Regions from separate parts of the Dyella marensis genome, predicted to be linked through region 1. Evidence: predicted binding sites of a transcription regulator. Region 1 holds the regulator's gene; each other region holds the start of a gene.

Region 1 (3,274 bases):
CGCTGCCCGCCGCGCCGCCGCGCCGCTGCCGCGCGATCGCCGTGGCCGGCGGCAAGGGCGGCGTGGGCAAGTCCACCGTGGCGGTGAACCTCGGCATGTCGCTGGCCATGGCCGGGCGCGAGGTGGCGCTGCTGGATGCGGACCTGGGCCTGGCCAACCTGGACGTGCTGCTCGGCCTACAGCCGTCGCGGCATATCGGCCACCTGCTGGACGGCAGCTGCTCGCTCGGCGAATTGATGCTGCCGGCGCCGCACGGGCTGAAGGTGATCCCGGCCGGCTCCGGCGCGCGCCGCCTGGCCCAGCTGGATACGCGCGAGCACGCCGCGGTGATCCGCGCCTTCGACGAACTGCCCGATCCGCCGGAATTCCTGATCGTGGACACCGCCGCCGGCGTGGCCGACAACGTGGTGATGTTCGCCGCGGCGGCCGACGACGTGGTGCTGGTGGTCTGCGACGAGCCGGCCTCGCTCACCGACGCCTACGCGCTGACCAAGGTGCTCAGCCGCGACTTCTGCGTACGGCGCTTCCACGTGGTGGCCAACATGGTGCGCCACGCCGGCGAGGCGCGGCAGCTGTACGAGAAGCTGGCCCGCGTGTGCGACCGGTTTCTGGATGTGGCGCTGGATTTCATGGGCGCGGTTCCTTACGACGAACACCTGCGCCAGGCCATCCGCCGCCAGGGCGCGGTGGTGGATCTGTGGCCGGCCAGCCGGTCCGCACGGGGATTCAAGCAAATGGCGGGTGCGGTCGATACATGGGGAGAACCCCTGCGCACGGGTCGCGACCGCATCGCCTTTTTTGGAGGGCAGGTCGCCATGGCGCCGGACCCGGTACGCGAGGGGGGTGTGAGATGAGCGTGGCTTCCGAATATCTGCAACTGCAACGCGAAAGCACGGAGGAGATGGTGCGCCGGCACGCTCCGCTGGTGCGCCGTATCGCCTATCACCTGATGGGCCGGCTGCCGCCCAGCGTGGACGTGGACGACCTGGTGCAGGCCGGCATGATCGGCCTGCTGGAAGCGGCGCGGAACTATGCGACCGACCGCATGGCCAGCTTCGAGACCTATGCGGGCATCCGCATCCGCGGCGCCATGCTGGACGAGCTGCGCAAGACCGATTGGACGCCGCGCTCGGTGCACCGCAAGTTGCGCGAAGTGTCGGAGGTGGTGCGCCAGATCGAGAACGAAACGGGCGCCGACGCCACCGACGCCGAGGTCATCCGGCGGCTGGGCATCGACGCGCAGGAGTACCACCAGATCCTGGCCGACGCGGCCAGCGCGCGCCTGCTCAGCCTCTCCGCGCCGGAGGACGACGAGGACGGCGCAGCGCTCGACGTGGCCGACCAGGAAGGCCTGGGGCCGCAGGACCGCTTCGAGCAGGAAGGCATGCGCGGGGCGCTGGTGGAGGCGATCGGCGGGTTGCCGGAGCGCGAGCAGCTGGTGATGTCGCTGTACTACGAGCAGGAACTGAATTTGAAGGAGATCGGCGCCGTGCTCGGCGTGACGGAATCGCGGGTGTGCCAGATCCATGGGCAGGCGCTGATCCGGTTGCGTGCACGGATGACCGGTTGGCGCGAAGCCGAAGACGCCAAGGGCGCCGGCGGCGGGCGCCGCGGCGGCACGAAGTCCGCGGCCGCGGCGACGCGCTGAGCTCCGAACCACACCCCTCAAACCCCACTAGGACCCCTGGAGCCGACGTTGGACAAGAACATGAAAATCCTCGTGGTGGACGACTTCTCCACCATGCGGCGCATCGTGCGCAACCTGCTGGTGGAGCTGGGCTTCACCAATGCGCTGATCCAGGAAGCCGACGACGGCGTCAATGCCATGGCGGTGCTCAAGCAGCAGTCGTTCGACATGGTGGTGACCGACTGGAACATGCCGAACATGACCGGCATCGACCTGCTGCGCGCGATCCGCGCCGAGCCCGCGCTGAAAGGCCTGCCGGTGCTGATGGTCACCGCCGAGAACAACCGCGACCAGATCATCGCCGCCGCCCAGGCCGGCGTGAACGGTTACATCGTCAAGCCCTTCACCGCGGTCACGCTGAAGGAAAAGCTGGACAAGATCTTCGAGCGGCTCGCCGCGCAAGGAGCAAGCGCATGAGCGCCGTGATGATTACCCCCATGAGCGCGGCGTTGCCGCAGGAAGTGCAGGAGCTGCTGGCCAGCCCCGACGGCGCCGCCTTCGAGATGGCGCTGGACACCATGGTGCGCCAGCGCGAGCAGCACCTGTTCCGCGCGCTGGGCCTCTTGGCCCGCGACCTGCACGAAGCCGTGCGCCGCCTCGGCGGCGAGCTGGCCCAGGAAGGCGTGCCCGGTAGCGTGGCCGACGCGCGCCAGCATCTGCACGACGTGCTGGAGATGAGCGCCAAGGCCGCCCATCGCAGCATCGATTTCGCCGAGCGCATGCGCCCGCAGGCCAGCGCGCTGGAAAGCAGCGCTGATGCCGTGCTGGCCGGCGGCGGCGAAGCGGCGGAGCTGGCGACACAGGCGCGGCAGTTTGCCGGGCAGTGCCGCGAAGGGCTGTCGGACATGGTGATGGCGCAGTCGTGGCAGGACCTGTCCGGCCAGCGCATCAAGAAAGTGTCCACCTTTATCGGCAGCGTGGAGTCCTCGCTGCTGGAACTGGTGCGCCTCACCGGCGCGCTGGCCGGCGGCGAAGCGCCGGTGGCCGCGGCCAAGGTGAACAGCCAGGACGAGGCGGACCGCCTGCTCAGCGAATTCGGTTTCTGAGCGCGGGGTTCCGATGGATCCGTCACTCGACAGCGAGCTGCGCGACGATTTCCTGGTCGAGGCCGGGGAACTGGTGCAGCGCCTGGGCGAACAGCTGGTGGCGCTGGAGGAAGCGCCGCGCGACGCCGAACTGCTCAATGCGGTGTTCCGCGCCTTCCACACGGTGAAGGGCGGCGCGGGCTTCCTCGGCATCGACCCGATGGTGCAGCTGTGCCATCACGCCGAGGACCTGCTCAACGAAGCGCGCGCCGGCCACGTGCTGATCGATGCGGCGCGGATGGACGCATTGCTGGAAGCGCTGGACCTGGTCAACGCGATGATGGCCGCGCTCGCCGCGTCCGGCGACATGCCGGTGGCGCCCGCGGCGCTGCTGGTGCGGCTGCAGCCGCATGCGGCACGAGCGCCGGCTCCGGCGCCCGCCCCCGTGCCGGCACCCGCGCCGGCGACGGAGGAGAGTGGCACCATCGACGACAGTGAATTCGAGGCGCTGCTCGACAGTCTCTACGGCATGGGCGGCGCGCCGGGCGCACCGGTGCAGCCG
Region 2 (3,274 bases), 580 kb from region 1:
GCGCCGTGAGATTGGCCTGGCGCAGGTCGGTGGCTTTGACGTCGTAGTCCTTGGCGATCGATTCGATCGTCTCGCCCGGCATCACCGTGTGTTCCATCACCATGCGCGGATTGGCGGCCGGGACGGTAAGGCTGACGCCGGCCCATGGCTGCACGTCCTTGACCGCGTCCTGCAGCTCGGGCACCGACGAGGTGAAATCGAAGCTGCCGCCCGCCGGCTGCAGCAGATCCGGGTTGGCGGCGCGGATGGCATTGGCGTCCACGTTGTAGCGCGCGGCCAGTGCGTCGACCGTTTCGCCAGGCGCCACCGTGTGGCTGAAATCCAGGCCCACCGTCGCCGCGGGAATGCTCAGCGTAGTGCCCACGACGGCATCCGCCTGCGGCGTGCCGCCATGGGGATTCGCTGCTTGATTGCCGAGCGATGGCGCGTTGTTCTGCGAGTCGCTGCCGCCTACACCGCTGGTCGAAGTCATCGGAGTCGCTCCTTGCCGGGGGCTGTGCGCGATGGAGCCGAATGTAGGACTAATCCCCGGGGGTTATTACTAGGGTGTTCCCTAGTTCTGCGTTACCGGAAGCGTGACGCGATTTTTCGGAGAGGCTCCCGCCGAAGCAACGCCGGACCAACACCCAGCACTGGATAATTCGAGTAGGGCGCATGACAGCCTCTTCTATACGTTGCCCGCACTTTTAACAGCGAGGTAACGCATGACGAAGTGCATCATTGCCGGCTTGCTGCTGACCGCAACGGTTGCGGCCACGGCCGCCCCTCAGGAGCAGGGGCTTTACGGAACCATCAAGCTGTTCGATGCCGATCGGCAACTCTCGGACATGACCCTCACCAGCCCACGCGTCACCCATCGCACGCAGCATCCGAAGTCGGCGCACTCACTCAATGGCTCCCTGGGCCTGGGCTATCAATACCAGTCGCCTTTCCGCACCGAGCTGGAATACAGCTTGCCTTCGGACGCGCGCCATGTCGGACGCTGGGCGCCGTTCACCGCCAATGACAACGTGCTGCATACCCGCACGCAGCGGCTCATGCTCAACGGCTACGCGAGCTGGCCGCTGACGCGGAACCTGTCGCTCTTCGGCATGCTCGGTGCGGGTGTGGCGGTGACGACGACGTCCGGCTGGCAGACCCGCCCGGAGCGGGCGTTCGAACCTCACCGGAATGTACGCGCCGCTTACGCCGTGGGCGCCGGTGCGGATCTACGCATCGCGGCAGGCATGCACCTGGAACTCGGCTATCGCCAGGTCGATCTGGGGCGCATTTCGACGAACCCGAATCTGTTCGACAACCGCGCCCACGCCCGCGACGAACAGCTGAAGGGACATCTGCGCGAACACAACGTCTATCTGGGTTTCCGCAAGAGGCTTTGATCCTTGCGCGCGGGGCATGGATGCCTCCGCCGCCATGCGGGCGGGGAAATGGAGGCATCCATGCCTCCCTCGCTTCCCCGTCCTTCCCCCTGGCTTTGTCCGGTCAATCGGTTTTCCACATCGAGGGATCGATCATGAAGGACATCCCGGGCTGCAGCCGCATCCTCTTCAGCGTGTCCACCAGGCGATCGCGCGCACGCAACTGCCTGTCTCCGTCCATCGGGTCCCACGAGGAACCGATATCGCTGTCCAACGTCTGCAGCTTCAGCGCCACCGGAGGTCCCAGCTCGGCAATGGTCATGCCGCGCTCCCGCACGATGCCGGGTCCGCGCCCCACCTTGTCGATCCAACCCATAAGAGCACTGGCCTGATACAGCGCCTGGTCGTAACTCAGCTTGTCAGCCATGAATCCCCCTGTGCGATTGGAATGGGCGGAGTCTAGGGGGCCATGGACGGGAGCGATTGACCGCCCGTCTCATTCTTCCAGCACGCATATCACGGCGCCGGTCGGCTCAATTTTTTTACCCCCACGCCGATAAGACCCGGACACGGAGCAAGAGGCTCCGTCCCCCGGAGCGAATATGCTGGTCCTGATCGGCGCCGTCGTGGTGCTTGGATGCGTGCTTGGCGGTTTTCTGTTGTCGCATGGGCAGATGCTTGCGCTGTGGCAGCCGTATGAGTTGCTGATCATCGGCGGTGGTGCGCTGGGTGCGTTTCTGTCGGCCAATCCGTCCAAGGTGGTGAAGGCGGCGGCGCGCGATGCGCTGGGGCTGCTGAAGGGGCCGAAGTATCGCAAGCAGGATTATGTGGATCTGCTGGCGATGCTCTACGACCTGTTCAGCCTGATGCGCAAGGAAGGACTGCTCAGCCTGGAGCAGCACGTGGAGGACCCGCAGTCCAGCCCGCTGTTCTCGGCTTATCCGCGGCTGCTGCGCGAGCATCACCTGATCGAATTCACCACCGACTGCCTGCGGCTGATGGTGGGTGGCAGCATGAATCCGCATGAGCTGGAGCAGTTGCTGGAGGTGGAGCTGGAAGCGCACCACCAGGAGGCGGTGGCGCCCGCGCTGGCGGTGACCAAGCTGGCCGACGCCCTGCCGGGCTTCGGCATCGTGGCGGCCGTGCTCGGCATCGTCACCACCATGTCCCAGCTCGATGGCGATACCTCGCGCATCGGCATGCATATCGCCGGCGCGCTGGTCGGCACCTTTCTCGGCATCCTGCTGTGCTACGGCTTTGTCGGTCCGCTCGGCGCGGCGATGGAGAACCGGGTGCAGGAGGACGGCAAGGCCTTCGAGTGCGTGAAGATCGCCCTGCTGGCCAATCTGCGCGGCTATAACCCCAAGGTAGCCGTGGAGTTCGCGCGCAAGTCGCTTTCCACCAACACCCGCCCGGGCTTCCAGGACCTGGAGGATCACCTCAAGGCGCCGCGCGCCAAGGCCACGGCATGAGCGAGCAGGGCCAGCTGCCGCCCATCGTGGTGCGGCGGGTGAAGCGGCGCGGCCATGGCGGCCATCATGGCGGCGCCTGGAAGGTGGCTTACGCCGACTTCGTCACGGCGATGATGGCGTTCTTCCTGGTGATGTGGCTGATCGGCGCCGGCACGCGCGAGCAGCGCGCGGCGATTTCCGAGTATTTCAAGAATCCCAGCATGACGCAGGGCACCGCCACCATGGCGCCACCGGGACAGACCGGGCCGGGCGGCGCCAGCACGAGCATGATCAAGCTCGGTGGCGCGAAAGATCTGGCGCGCGCTCCCGGCGGCAAAGCCCAAGGCGGCATCGCGGCCAGCGTGGACCCGAAGGAGATCGAGAAAGAAGCGCGGCGGCAGGAACGCGCGCGGCTGGAAGACCTGATGCAGCAATTGCAGGCGGCGATCCAGAACAGCCAGGCCC
Region 3 (3,274 bases), 2.4 Mb from region 1:
TACATCGCCAAGTACACCGGCTACATCACCGACGACCTGACCGTGTCGGCGCTGTACGGCACGCAGAAGATCAACCACGTCCAGACCAACTACGGCTTCAATCCGGCCTGCCCGTACATCTCGGTCGGCTCGAACGCGCAGGCCCCGGGCGTCACCTACAACAGCTGCCAGACCGCGGTCACCTCGACCCTGCCGCTGGACGGCGCGAACGACAAGACCAAGGGCTGGCGCCTGGACATCGAGTACCGCCTCGGTGACCACGACATCCGCTTCGGCTACGACGCGCAGAACGCGAAGTCGTTCACCGGCAAGGAATACGCCGGCGGCTACGCCTGGGTGTACGCCAAGCAGACCAACCCGGCCACCGCGATCGACCCGGGCCTGGGCGTGACCGGTTCGCCGGCTTCGGCGGGCGGCCTGGGCGCGCAGGGCTACTACGTCTACAAGGCGTACAACACCCAGCGTGCCGGCGTGGAAACCGACCAGGCGGCGCAGTTCATCGAAGACCGCTGGCAGGTCAACGATCGCTGGCTGCTCTCCATCGGCCTGCGCAACGAGCAGTTCACCAACTACAACAAGAACGGCGACGCCTACATCAAGCAGCGCCACCAGCTGGCGCCGCGCCTGGGCGCGTCCTGGGACGTGTTCGGCGATTCCAGCCTGAAGGTGTTCGCCAATGCCGGCCGCTACCACCTGGCCGTGCCGAACAACGCCGCCGTGCGCAGCGTGTCCGGTTCGCTGATCAGCAACCAGTACTTCACCTACACCGGCGTGGACCCGGTCAGCGGCGTGCCGCTCGGCCTGAACCCGATCGCGGTGAACCCGGCCAGCCCGTTCATCTGCGCCAGCACCGGCGGCGTGTCGTCCAACAAGGAATGCGGCCAGGCGCCGGATCCGCGCACCGTGGCCGCCAAGGGCCTGCGCGCGCACTTCCAGGACGAGTACATCCTGGGCATGGAGCAGCAGATCTCCCCGACCTTCAATTGGGGCGCGAAGCTGACCTATCGCAAGCTGATGAGCGCGATCGACGACACCTGCATCCAGGCGCTCGGCAACAAGTGCCTCACCTTCAACCCGGGCCGCGGCAACACCTTCATGGTGGCGCAGGCGGACGGCAGCCTGAAGGAAGTGCACCTGAGCCAGAAGGACCTGAACCTGCCGGACCTGAAGCGTAAGTACTACGCGGTGGATCTGTTCGTCGAACATCCGTTCGCCGACAGCTGGTACGGCAAGGTCGAGTACACCTTCTCGCGCAACTACGGCAACACCGAAGGCCAGCTGGCCTCCGACCTGGATACCGGCGCGGGCGGCCAGACCGACGTGTCGCGCACCCAGGACTGGGACCTGCCGCAGCTGATGGTCGGTTCCAACGGCACCCTGCCGAACCACCGCGCGCACCAGGTGAAGGCGTTCGGCTATTACCAGCTGAACCAGGAATGGCGCTTCGGCGCGACCCTGGTCGCTGCTTCGGGCCGCCCGAAGAACTGCACCAGCTTCTACCCGACCGCCGACGCCGGCCTGTACAACAGCTCCACGTACTGGTTCTGCGGCCTGCCGGGCCAGCCTGGCTATGCGATCTCGCCGCGCGGCTCCAAGGGCACCACGCCGTGGACCTACCAGCTGAACCTCAATGCGGCCTACACGCCGGGCTGGCTGGACAACAAGCTGACCCTGCAGCTCGACGTGATCAATGTGCTGAACCGCCAGACGGCGACGATGTACAACTATCGCTACGCGCTGAACCGCACCACGGTGAACCCGCTGTACGGCCGTGAGCTGAACTACACCGATCCGCGCTACTTCCGCGTGACCGCCCGCTACGACTTCTAAGCGGACGGAACGGCCCGGCGCCGCAAGGCTCCGGGCCGGTTTCGGCAGACCGAAGCACGAAGCCACCGGCAGCCGCCGGTGGTTTTTTTTTGCGCAGCGGCCGCGCTTCCCTTTAAGTTCCCGCCGATGCCGCCGCTACAGCGGCCGACCTGCAAGCGCCAGACGGAGCGAGGCTCTCATGCACCTGGACCTTCCCACCCTGATCTTCGTCAGCTTCCTCGCCGCCATCAGCGCGGCGATCGGCTTCACGTCGCTGATGCTGGTGCTGCGCGGACAGGCGGCGCTGCGGGTTTGGGTGGCCAGCCTGTGGGTGTCCACCGCGGGCATCGCGCTGATCTCGCTGCGCGGACAGATTCCGGACTTCATCTCGATCGTGCTGGCCAACGGCGCCATCGCGCTGGCCGGCGCCCTGATGGTGAAGGGCCTGGCCGTGCATATGCAGCGGCGCCTGCGCTGGCGCGCGCCGCTGGCGATCGTGCTGGCCTATGCCGCCGGGATCGCCTGGTTCGCCTATGCGCAGCCGGACCTGCATGTGCGCATCGTGCTGGCGAGCGTGCAGGCGCTGATCTGGAATCTCTGGTCCATCTATCTGCTGCTGCGTCATGCGCCGCGCGAGATCCGCCTGAGCTGCCGCATCCTGGCGCTGATCCTGGCGGCGGACGCCGTGCTGTTCATGATCCGCCCGTTCGTGCCGCTGAGTCCGGACGCGGGGCAGGACCTGCTGCGCGGCGGCGCGCCGGTGACCATGACCTATGTCGCCGGCATCGTGATCAGCCTCGCCGCCTATTTCGCGCTGCTGCTGCTGATCACCGAGCGCCTGATGGTCGACCTGCGCCGCGCGGCCTCGATCGATGCGCTGACCGGCCTGCTCAACCGCGGCGCCATGCTGGCGGAAGGCCGCCGCGCCTTGGCCGCGAGCGGGCTGCACGGCCAGCCCTTCGCGGTGCTGGCGCTGGACCTGGACCGCTTCAAGCAGATCAACGACCGCTGGGGGCACGAGGGCGGCGATGCGGTGCTGGTGCATGCCGCGGCGGTACTGCGCGAGGTGGTGGCATGGCCGGGGCACGCGTCGGGCCGTTACGGCGGCGAGGAATTCCTGCTGACCTTGCCGGGCGCGGACCTGCGGGCGGCGAGCGAGCTGGCGGAGCGGTTGCGCGCGGCGCTGGATGGTTCGTCGGTGATCGTGAACGGGCAGCGCCTTCGGGTGACTACGAGTATCGGGGTTGCCGTCGGGGCGGGTGGCGCGAGCTTTGAGCAGCTCGTGTCGTCGGCGGACCGGGCGCTGTATCGCGCGAAGTCGGATGGCCGCAACTGCGTGCGGCACGCGGCGGCTGACATGCTTCCGTGACCCTCTCTCCTCCGGGGAGGGGGCAACGGTCTTGCCTCGCCGTCTCATTTTCGTCATCCCGGCGTAGGCCGGGATCCAGTGGCGGTATCGCTTGGT

The links. The regulator FliA, encoded in region 1, starts transcription of late flagellar genes. The targets are predictions, from matches to a motif close to TAAAGTTTNNCNNNCNNNGGCCGATAA.
Region 2: a site for FliA is predicted at 1,892-1,918, ahead of motA (flagellar motor stator protein MotA). Genes of this name have one in related genera too.
Region 3: a site for FliA is predicted at 1,943-1,969, ahead of ISN75_RS04325 (GGDEF domain-containing protein). Genes of this name have one in related genera too.

The regions. Positions count from the first base shown of each region.
Region 1 covers NZ_CP064029.1:3,890,484-3,893,757, reverse strand. The annotation lists gene ISN75_RS17000 (MinD/ParA family protein) at 1-854, shown strand, start outside; gene ISN75_RS16995 (RNA polymerase sigma factor FliA) at 851-1,648, shown strand; gene cheY (chemotaxis response regulator CheY) at 1,697-2,104, shown strand; gene ISN75_RS16985 (protein phosphatase CheZ) at 2,101-2,733, shown strand; gene ISN75_RS16980 (chemotaxis protein CheA) at 2,747-3,274, shown strand, end outside.
Region 2 covers NZ_CP064029.1:4,469,479-4,472,752, forward strand. The annotation lists gene ISN75_RS19540 (N-acetylmuramidase domain-containing protein) at 1-472, opposite strand, end outside; gene ISN75_RS19545 (outer membrane protein) at 705-1,379, shown strand; gene ISN75_RS19550 (hypothetical protein) at 1,483-1,785, opposite strand; gene motA (flagellar motor stator protein MotA) at 1,961-2,830, shown strand; gene motB (flagellar motor protein MotB) at 2,827-3,274, shown strand, end outside.
Region 3 covers NZ_CP064029.1:998,305-1,001,578, forward strand. The annotation lists gene ISN75_RS04320 (TonB-dependent receptor) at 1-1,830, shown strand, start outside; gene ISN75_RS04325 (GGDEF domain-containing protein) at 2,009-3,178, shown strand.